Regions from separate parts of the Pseudomonas germanica genome, predicted to be linked through region 2. Evidence: riboswitches for the same ligand, from Rfam matches in the RefSeq annotation. Region 2 holds a riboswitch; each other region holds the start of a gene.
What was found. Region 2 has a riboswitch for cobalamin ahead of J0G10_RS17490 (CbtB domain-containing protein). Riboswitches for the same ligand answer to the same signal wherever they lie in the genome.
Positions count from the first base shown of each region.

Region 1: it holds a riboswitch for cobalamin, as region 2 does, so the genes downstream of both, cobO (cob(I)yrinic acid a,c-diamide adenosyltransferase) here and J0G10_RS17490 (CbtB domain-containing protein) in region 2, are expected to answer to the same signal.
Region 3: it holds a riboswitch for cobalamin, as region 2 does, so the genes downstream of both, J0G10_RS13470 (ABC transporter substrate-binding protein) here and J0G10_RS17490 (CbtB domain-containing protein) in region 2, are expected to answer to the same signal.

Region 1 is NZ_CP071586.1:2,149,796-2,153,063, forward strand. Features, by position in the region: gene J0G10_RS09530 (PQQ-dependent sugar dehydrogenase) at 1-477, opposite strand, end outside; gene J0G10_RS09535 (hypothetical protein) at 544-1,128, opposite strand; cobalamin riboswitch at 1,292-1,521, shown strand; gene cobO (cob(I)yrinic acid a,c-diamide adenosyltransferase) at 1,603-2,214, shown strand; gene J0G10_RS09545 (cobyrinate a,c-diamide synthase) at 2,211-3,268, shown strand, end outside.
Region 2 is NZ_CP071586.1:3,948,663-3,951,930, reverse strand. Features, by position in the region: gene J0G10_RS17500 (cobalamin biosynthesis protein) at 1-236, opposite strand, end outside; gene J0G10_RS17495 (CbtA family protein) at 233-931, opposite strand; gene J0G10_RS17490 (CbtB domain-containing protein) at 943-1,140, opposite strand; cobalamin riboswitch at 1,264-1,485, opposite strand; gene J0G10_RS17485 (hypothetical protein) at 1,520-1,846, opposite strand; gene J0G10_RS17480 (AzlC family ABC transporter permease) at 1,839-2,531, opposite strand; gene J0G10_RS17475 (sugar phosphate isomerase/epimerase family protein) at 2,521-3,268, opposite strand, start outside.
Region 3 is NZ_CP071586.1:3,001,337-3,004,604, reverse strand. Features, by position in the region: gene J0G10_RS13480 (hypothetical protein) at 1-158, opposite strand, end outside; gene J0G10_RS13475 (Ppx/GppA family phosphatase) at 167-1,102, shown strand; cobalamin riboswitch at 1,145-1,338, shown strand; gene J0G10_RS13470 (ABC transporter substrate-binding protein) at 1,483-2,496, shown strand; gene J0G10_RS13465 (FecCD family ABC transporter permease) at 2,505-3,268, shown strand, end outside.

The sequences.
Region 1 (3,268 bases), 1.8 Mb from region 2:
GGTCATGCCGAGCGGCGAGTTGAGGTTCTGCAGAAACACCGTGCGGGTCTCGGCAACGCCATCATGATCGGCGTCACGCAGCAAGGTGATGCGGTTCGGACTCGGCACGCCAGCGCCGGCCTTGCCCATGACTTTCTTCATCACCCAGCCACGAATGCCGCTGCTGTCATCAGGCTTGGGTGGAGCGTTGGTTTCCGCCACCAGCACATCGCCGTTGGGCAACACATAGAGCCAGCGCGGATGATCGAGGCCTTCGGCGAATGACGCGACCTGAGTGCCAGCCGCCGCAGTCGGTTTGCCGCCGTCGGGCCAGCCGATCGCCGGGGCAATGTTAACCGTCGGAATCAGGGTCTTGTTTGGTTCAGGCAATTTCGGTGATGGGCCGGTGCCGTCGGAGACTTGCAGGCTGGAGGATTCACCACAGGCGGCGAGCCCTCCGGCGAAGGCGATGACAAAAACGAGCTGGGGCTTGCGCATTGCTGATCTTCCCTATGAATGCATTCCTAATCATAGAGAAGGGCGCAAGCCCGATGGTTCAACTGCTCAGCCGCGGGCTTCCTTGAACAGCACGGCGATGCCCGGGTGATAGTTGCCCGCTTCGCTGCGCAATTTGCGGTAGGCGTAGGGGAAATACCAGGCGACCGCGCAGGTGTGTTCCTTTTGCAGGTCGTCGACCATGTCTTGCAGTTCTTCGGGGCTGGCGCTGTGCTGGGCTTTCTGCGGCGCGACAAACAGGCAGCCGAGCTTGAGGTCGCTGGCATAGCTGATGCGTTTGGCGTCGTTGGTGATGTCCAGCAGGGCTTGAGTCAGATTCAGGTTGGTAACCTTTGGCCAGCGCTGAGTGGCCTGGATAAAGGCGCGGTCTTCGGCACCGGCGAGAAACAGATCGGCGCGGGCATTGCGCTCGCCTTCTTCGTTCTGCTTGCGCGTGGCAGTGTCGTTCAAAGTGACCAGCTCAGCCATCCAGGCTGCGGCCGAGAGCACTCCGAGATTGGCTTTCTCGTCATGCCAGTAAGGGGTGTCGCTGTCGCCGCGCACGGCGTTGTAGCGGTCGATACAGTCAAACCAGCGTTCAAGCACCGGGCGCAGGAATTCCAGGCGCGGGTTGCTGATGATCATGCCTTGCATCGTCATCATCCTTTATTGTTGTAGTGGGCTTTTCGAGAAAAGCATGGCTCTTTGATATCATTTGTATCAGTGTGGCACAAGATTGGCGGCAGATAAGTGATCGGCGGCAGTTATTCGCCCGATGGCCGCCTCTTTAATTGACGCTCCACCCCCAACCCTCTAACCTTCGCGGCTTGTTTCAGGTGCTCTGTGACCTGCGTCGACAGAGTGAAACAGGGAAGCCGGTGAGGGTTGTCTTCGCACGAAGAACCACCACGATCCCGGCGCTGCCCCCGCAACGGTAAATGAGTGAAAACTGCGCCTTGAGCCACTGCCTCGAAAGAAGCGGGAAGGCGCGCAGTCAGGCATGCGCCGCTCATGAGCCCGGAGACCGGCCTGATCCATCCAGCGGCATCACGGTGGGCGATGCCAGGCTTTTTGCCTTCTATTCTTGTGCCTGCCCGCCGTTATCCAGCCTCAACGGAGAGCTCCCCCATGACTGATTCCCCCGAGCGCGACGAACGCCATCTGGCGCGTATGCAGCGCAAAAAAGCCGTGATCGACGAACGCATTGCCAACTCGCCCGACGAGTGCGGCCTGGTGCTGGTGCTCACCGGCAATGGCAAAGGCAAAAGCAGCTCGGCGTTCGGCATGCTCGCCCGCGCCATGGGCCACGGCATGCAGTGCGGTGTGGTGCAGTTCATCAAGGGCCGCAACAGCACCGGCGAAGAGTTGTTCTTCCGGCGCTTCCCCGAGCAAGTGCGCTTTCACGTGATGGGCGAGGGCTTCACTTGGGAAACCCAGGATCGTCAGCGCGACATCGCCGCCGCCGAAGCCGCGTGGGCCGTGTCCCGTGAATTGCTGCGTGATCCGTCGATCGGCCTGGTGGTGCTCGACGAATTGAACATCGCCCTCAAGCACGGCTACCTCGATCTTGATCAGGTGCTCAGCGATTTGCAGGCGCGTCCGCCGATGCAGCATGTGATCGTCACCGGTCGCGCGGCCAAGCCGGAAATGATCGAGATGGGCGACACGGTCACCGAAATGGGCATGCTCAAACACGCTTTCCAGGCCGGCATCAAAGCGCAGAAAGGCGTCGAACTTTGAATCAACCACGTCACTGCCCGGCGGTGCTCATCGCCGCGCCGGCCTCCGGTCAGGGCAAGACCACCGTCACCGCCGCGCTCGCCCGTTTGCATCGCAATCAGGGGCGCAAAGTGCGCGTGTTCAAATGCGGCCCGGACTTCCTTGATCCGATGATTCTCGAGCGCGCCAGCGGTGCGCCGGTGTATCAACTGGACATGTGGATGGTCGGCGAGCAGGAAAGTCGTCGTCTGTTGTGGGAAGCCGCCAATGAGGCGGATCTGATTCTGATCGAAGGCGTGATGGGCCTGTTCGACGGCACGCCTTCCAGCGCCGATCTGGCGCGGCACTTCGGCGTGCCGGTGCTCGGTGTGATCGACGGCACGGCCATGGCACAGACTTTTGGTGCGTTGGCGCTCGGTTTGGCCAGGTATCAGCCGGACTTGCCGTTTGCTGGCGTGCTGGCCAACCGTGTCGGCACCTTGCGCCATGCGCAATTGCTCGAAGGCAGCCTCACCGAAGGCCTGCGTTGGTATGGCGCATTGTCCCGTGAGACGGGCATCGAGTTGCCAAGTCGTCATCTCGGCCTGGTCCAGGCCAGTGAATTGAATGATCTGGATGTGCGTCTCGACGCCGCCGCCGACGCATTGGCCAGCAGTTGCGAGGTAGCGCTGCCACCGGCCGTGGAGTTTGCTGCACCGGACGTGATCGCTGTCGAGCCGTTGCTGAAGAATGTGCGAATTGCCGTCGCCCGTGATGAAGCGTTTGCTTTTACCTACGGCGCGAGTCTCGATCTATTGCGGGCGATGGGCGCCGAGTTGAGTTTCTTCTCGCCGATCCGCGACACGCAATTGCCTGAAGCGGACAGCCTATATTTGCCCGGTGGGTATCCGGAACTGCACCACGTTGCGTTGTCGCAGAACACCGCGATGTGTGAGGCGATTCGCGCGCATCATGCGGCGGGTAAGCCGTTGCTCGCCGAGTGTGGCGGGATGCTGTATCTGCTCGATTCGTTGACTGACGTTGAAGGTACCCGCGCTGAATTGGTCGGGCTGCTTAAGGGCGATGCGGTGATGCA
Region 2 (3,268 bases):
CTGGCCAGTTCGTCACTGCTGAAGTACAGCAGGGGCAGAGCCAGTTGTGCAGCAAGTTCTTGCAGGCCGGGCTCGTCGCGCTTCAAGTCGATACTGGCCAGCGCTTTCACCGCCTCAAGCTCAATGCGATGCGCCTGTAACGCTTGATCGAGTAACGCGCGCAGCGTACTGGCCGGGCAGCCGCGCTGGCAGCCCAGGCCGACCACGAAGGTCGGCGCTGCGCGGTCATCGGTCATGCGTGGTATTGACCAGCGCTGTTGCGGCGGAACAACCAGGCGCTGATCAGGCCCAGGGCCAGCCAGAACGCCACGTTGGTCAACTGCGAAGCGATTTTGAACTGAGCTTCGAGTGCTTCGGGGGCGAGCATCGAATGCACTTCCGGTTGCGGTGCGCCGATCACGTGGGGCACAGCGAGGATGGCCACACCGAGGACCTTCATCAGCCAGTGACGGCTGAACGCGATCAGCGACAGACCTACAGCCGTCGAAGCGGCCGTGCCGATCCACCACGTCTGCCGCGAAGCCAGATCGGCCGCAGCGGTGCCCGGCAGTTCTGGTGGCAGGCCCAAGGTCGGAGCAAGCACGAACGTCGCGTAACCGGCCAGGCCCCAGAGCAGGCCCTGCGAAGTTTTGGTCGGCGCGCGCAGGGTGTAGAGGCCGGCGAGCATCAGGGCGAAACCGACGGCTACGACCAGATTACCGCCAGTGGTCGAGACTACGCGCTGCCAGCCGTCTTCCGGCTCCCAGGCCTCGGCATCATGGGTGTGCGCAGCCACGCCAGCGGCGTGTTCGTGAACCGCCACCGGCTCGGACTTCTCGAAGGTTTCCGCCTGCAGAATCAGCGGCGAAACCCAGAAGCTTTGCAGCAGAGTGAGGAGCAGGGCGGCCAGCAGACCAGAGAAACCTGCAGTTTGCGCGATACGCTTGATCATGTCGGCAGGTCTCAATGGCACGGGAACGCGGCGCTGTGGCGGGTATCGTGGGCGGCGTTGTGCACCGCTTCGATGTGCGAGAAGCCGGCAAAGTAAACCAGACTGGCGCCGAGGATCGATGCAAAGATCGCGGCGGTCAGGCGTTGGCTCAGGGTGGTGGTGCTGGCGATTTTGTCCGTGTTGCTGCCGGTGCTGCTGATGATCGACATGGCGCTTCCCTCTGGAGTGTCAGCGGGTGAATAGAGCGCATGAAAACCCCTGCGGGTCGGGCTCGCAGAGGTTCGAACAGCGCCCGCCCACCGCGGGTTTGTTATGTGCAGCGCCGCACAAATGCGGGCTGTGTGTTGCGGGCCGGTCTCCGGGCTCACGAGGGGTTGGCGTCAGGCCGACCTGCAAGCGTCACCTTCCCATACCGTATCGGCACAGTGGTTTTGACGCTTCGCTCGCTTACCGTTGCGGGGGCAGCACCGGACTGACATGGGCTTGAGTAAAGCACATGATTCACCGGTTTCCCGTTTCACCCTGTGAAGGGCACCCGTAACAAGTTGTGTAGGAGAGCATGGGCGGGGGATTTGAGTCAATCGGCGCCTAGCGCATGATCAGCAGGACGTACACCCCCAGCGCCATCAGGAACGCATAATAGGATTTGATTCGCGTCAGGCTCAGCAGCCACGCCAACGCCACCGGCAGGATCCATGGCATGGCCGCCAGGTGCTGGCTGGCCAAAGGATAGAGTGAGACCGCCAGCAGGCTGACGAGCATCGCCACCGATGTGTATTTTCCCAGACGATCGATGAAAGCGCGGGCAGTTGCCGAAAGCCGTTCGACATCGACGGCCAGCGGCAGCAAGCGGCAGACGATCGAAACCAGCGCGCAAATCAGTACGTACAGCCAGAAAGTACCAGGTTCAATCATAGACATAGCTCGTCAGAACGGTGATGGCTAGCACCAGCAGCAAGCTGACCTCGCCCAGCCACAGCAAGCTCGCGGCGGTGGCCAGGCCGGCAATCCATTGCGCATGGAAGCTGTGACGGTCGCGGGCCATCTTGCCAAGCGAAGCGCTGATGAAAATCGCGATCACCACACTGACGTGATCCATCACTGCGTTGTCGGCCACGCTGGCGAAGCAATACCCGACCACGGTGCCAAGCAGGGCGGCGGCGTACAGCAGAAAGCACACGGTGTTGGCATACGGGCGGCTGATCGGTTGCTGATCCTTGCGGATCGACATCAACGTGAAAGCCGCATTTGCCATCACCGCCAGGGCGGGGACGAACGCTTTGACCGGGCCCTGGAGGCTGGATTTCAGGCTCAGTGTGAAGACCAGAAAACGCAAGTTGATACTCAGCGCCGAGACCAGCACGCCAAAGGCGTTAAGCAGGTGCGCGGGGGTTTCCAGCAGCGTCAGTTGCAACGGCGAGGCCATTACCGTACCGCTGAAAACCACCATGGCCGGAAGATCCAGACCATGGCGGCGCCCGAGCATGCCGATCAGGGTGAAGGTCAGCAGCAGAGAGAAGACGAACGGTAGCGCATCGCGGATACCGGTCGCGATCTCGCTGCGCGACGCCGGTTTTGCCAGGTTCGACTCAACCAGCATGAGTGCTGTGCCGCGAGCCGGCCAGCAATTGCTCTACGCCGTTCTTATAGGCCAGGGCTTTTTCCAGGTAGTACTCGGTGGAGAAGCGCGGAATGAACTCTTCCACCACGGCCACACCCCGATAGCCGTTGACCGCGAAGCGATTGAGCACATCGCTCAGGCGCAAGTTGCCTTCGCCAATCGGCAGATGTTGATGGTGGGTGTTGTTGAGGTCGGCAATGTGCAGATGCCGGGTAACCGGCGCCAGATCGGCAATGGCTTTGAACAGGCTTTCACCATACGGCAGCAGTGAGCACAGATGCGTCACGTCGATGGTCACGAAGCACCCGGTCTCCTTGTGAAAGCGCAGGTGTTCCTCGACGGTGAAGACCGGGAATTTCGGCCGCTGACCGCCCATGTTCTCCAGGCACAGGGCGATGCCATCGGTGTTGCAGCGCTTGGTCACCTCGTTGATCGCTACTATCAGGTTGTCCAGCAGTTCGCCGTTTTCCAGTTGATCTTTGTAGCCGGGATGAAAAGTGACGCTGGTGGCGCCGGCCTCGTGGGAAAACTCCACGGCGGCACTCAGGCAGTCCACCGCTTGGGCACGTTCAGTCAAATCCGGGGAACACAGGTTGTACTGGCGACCCCACCATCCGGCGTGGACGGTCAGCGTGATGCCATTGTGTTCGGCGAAGCTGCGGATTTTCCCGGCAAGCTCAGACCGGTCTTCGGCGGTCAACGACCAGAAGGTTTTT
Region 3 (3,268 bases), 950 kb from region 2:
ACACGCGATGTATTGACCGCAGCATAGACGCCGGATAATGACAGTGTCATGACAGCCGAAAATTCATTCAACCGCCCCGCCCCCGTCATCAGGATGTCATCAAGATCACGGCAGAATCCTCGCAAACCGTCTTGAGCCTCGCGACGGATGCTCTGCAAGGATTCCCATGAAAGACGACGCCTCGCTGTTTGCCGCCATCGACCTGGGTTCGAACGCCTTTCGCCTGATGATCGGCCAGTCGGTGCGCAGCCGCAAAGGCTTGCAGATTCAGGAAGTGAAAACCCTGCGCGAGCCGGTGCGCCTTGCCGAAGGCTTTGACGGTGGTGCGCTGGATGCACTGGCACTGGATCGCGGCTGGCAGGCGTTGGCGCGGTTCGGCAAGAAGCTGCGTGGTTTCGAGGCCGGCCGTGTTCGTGCGGTGGCCACCAGCGCGGTGCGTGAAGCGGACAACGCGCAACTTTTTCTGGCCAGTGCCGAGCGGCATCTGGGCTTTCCCATCGACGTCATTTGCGGCCATGAAGAGGCGCGGCTGGTCTACGCCGGCGTAACTCACGCCTTGCCCAGCGCCGACGACCTGCGCCTGGTAGTCGACATCGGCGGCGGCTCCACCGAGCTGATCCTCGGCCAGGGCTCACAACCCTTGTTAACCGAAAGCATCGCCATCGGCAGCGGCACCTTGAGCACGCGATTCTTTCGCGGCGGCGATGTGTCCGCCGGCGCGCTACAGGAGGCTGAACGCTTCGCCATTCTGCAGTTTGAACATGTCGCCAAGCGCTATCGCGCGCAAGGCTGGCAGCAGACCATCGGCTCTTCCGGCACCGCGCGCATGCTCGCCAAAGTGCTCAAGACCAATCGCCTCAACGACTTCGGTCAGGACGGCATCACCTACGGCGGACTGCTGCGCCTGTCGCTGCTGTTGTTGAAGGTAAACAACGTGCAACAACTCAAGCTTGCCGGTCTGCAACCACACCGCCAGAGCATTCTGCCCGGCGGTCTGGTGTTAATGCTGGCGGCATTCAAAGTATTCGGTATCGCACAAATGCTGCCCTCCGAACCGGGCCTGCGTTTGGGCGTATTGCACGGTTTGATGAGCCAACACTAATCCTCGCCACGGCAGATTCGTCTCCCCTTCAGCGGCTCGATCGACTACCATGCCGCCGTCGGTTCCCGAACGGGACTAATAGGGAATCCGAGGTGCTTGCACAGCACTGATCGGAACTGCCCCCGCAACTGTAGGTGCCGAGCCTGCTCCACGACTGCCACTGGGTGAATCCCGGGAAGGCCGGAGCCAGGCGATGACGCATCAGTCAGGAGACCTGCCGGCACAGTAATTACTAACCGGCGGGGTGTCCGGGAAGGACATCGTGCCGTGCGCGTCTTCGTTGGCTGCCCGGCCTTGCGCTGTTTTCCTGACCGCGTTCGATGGTGTGTTTCCAGACCGTACTCTCCCGCTCCCCGTACGGTTCCCCTGGAGACTGCCCCATGCTGCTGCCCCGCGTTGCCACCCTCTTTACCGGCCTGAGCCTTGGCGCCCTGGCGCAGGCGGCACCGACTGTCTATCCACTGACGGTCGAGAACTGCGGCAGCACCCTGACCTTCCAGCACGCACCGACGCGCACCGTGACCATCGGCCAGGCCGGCACGGAAATGCTCTACGCCATGGGCCTGGGCGACAAAGTCGTCGGCACCTCGTTGTGGTTCAACAATGTGCTGGCCAAATACAAAGCGCAGGATGACAAGATCGAGCGTCTGGCTGACAACGAACCGAGTTTCGAATCGGTGATCGGCAAGCGTCCGGAACTGGTCGCCGTGGAACTGGAATGGATGGTCGGCCCGCAAGGCGCGGTGGGCACTCGCGAGCAGTTTCATGAACTGAAGATTCCGACCTATCTGCTGCCTTCCGATTGCGAAGCCAAGGACAACCTCGTCGGCGCCGATGGCACGCGACTGGCGCCGTTTCGCATCGAGACGATTTACAAAAGCGTGAGCCAACTGGCGCAGATCTTCGATGTTCAGGAGCGTGGCCAGCAGCTCAATGATCAACTCAAGGCCAGTCTCGCCAAATCGATTGCCACCGCCCAAGGCAAACAGCTCAAAGACGCCAGCGCGCTGGTGTGGTTCTCCAGCGCACAAATGGACATCGAGCCGTTCGTGGCCGGGCACAAAGGCGTTCCCGATTTCATGCTCAGCACCCTCGGCGTGCGCAACGTGGTGGCGTCCGATGAGGAGTGGCCAACCGTCGGTTGGGAAACCATCGCCAAGGCCAATCCGACCTTCCTGGTCATCGCGCGCATGGATCGTCGACGTTTCCCCGCCGACGACTATGAAAAGAAACTCGCCTTCCTGCGCAGTGATCCGGTGACGCGCAACATGGACGCGGTGAAGCACAACCGCATCATCATTCTTGATGCCATGGCCATGCAGGCCAGCCTGCGCATGTTCGAGGGCATTGAGCAATTGGCCACGGCCATCAACGGCTATGACCTGTCGCAATGAGTGCCAGCCTGATCCGCACGCTCCTGGCCCTGGCGACCCTGTTGATTGCAGTGGTCGCCGGCGTGGCCATCGGTGAAACCTCGATTGCACCGGACGTGGTGTTGCAAGTGCTAGCGAACAAATTGTGGGGCGCCGGGCATGTCCTCGACCCGATCGATGAAGGCATCGTCTGGAACTACCGCCTGACCCGGGCATTGGTCGCGGCGGCATGCGGTGCCGGCTTAGCGACCTGCGGAGTGATTTTGCAGTCGCTGCTGCGCAATCCGTTGGCCGATCCGTATCTGCTGGGCATTTCTGCCGGCGCCTCGACCGGGGCCGTGATGGTCGCGCTGCTTGGCGTAGGTGCCGGGATCATCTCACTCTCGGTCGGTGCCTTCGCCGGCGCGGTCACGGCGTTCGTGCTGGTGATTGTGCTGGCGCGGGTCAGCGGCTCCGCCAGCGGTACCGGGCAGATCATTCTCGCGGGGATCGCCGGTTCGCAGCTGTTCAATGCGCTGACGGCGTTTCTGATCACCCGCTCGGCAAGCTCCGAGCAGGCACGCGGGATCATGTTCTGGCTGCTGGGCAATCTCGGCGGCGTGCGCTGGCCGTCGGTGTGGCTGGCGGTGCCAGTGGCCGTGTTGGGGTTGGTTGTGTGCCTGTGGCATCGGCGGGCGCTGGATGCATTTACCTTTGGTGCGGATTCGGCGGCGTCGCTCGGCATTCCGGTGCGGCGTGTGCAGATTCTGCTGATCGGTTGTGCGGCGCTGGTGACGGCAGTGATGGTGTCGAT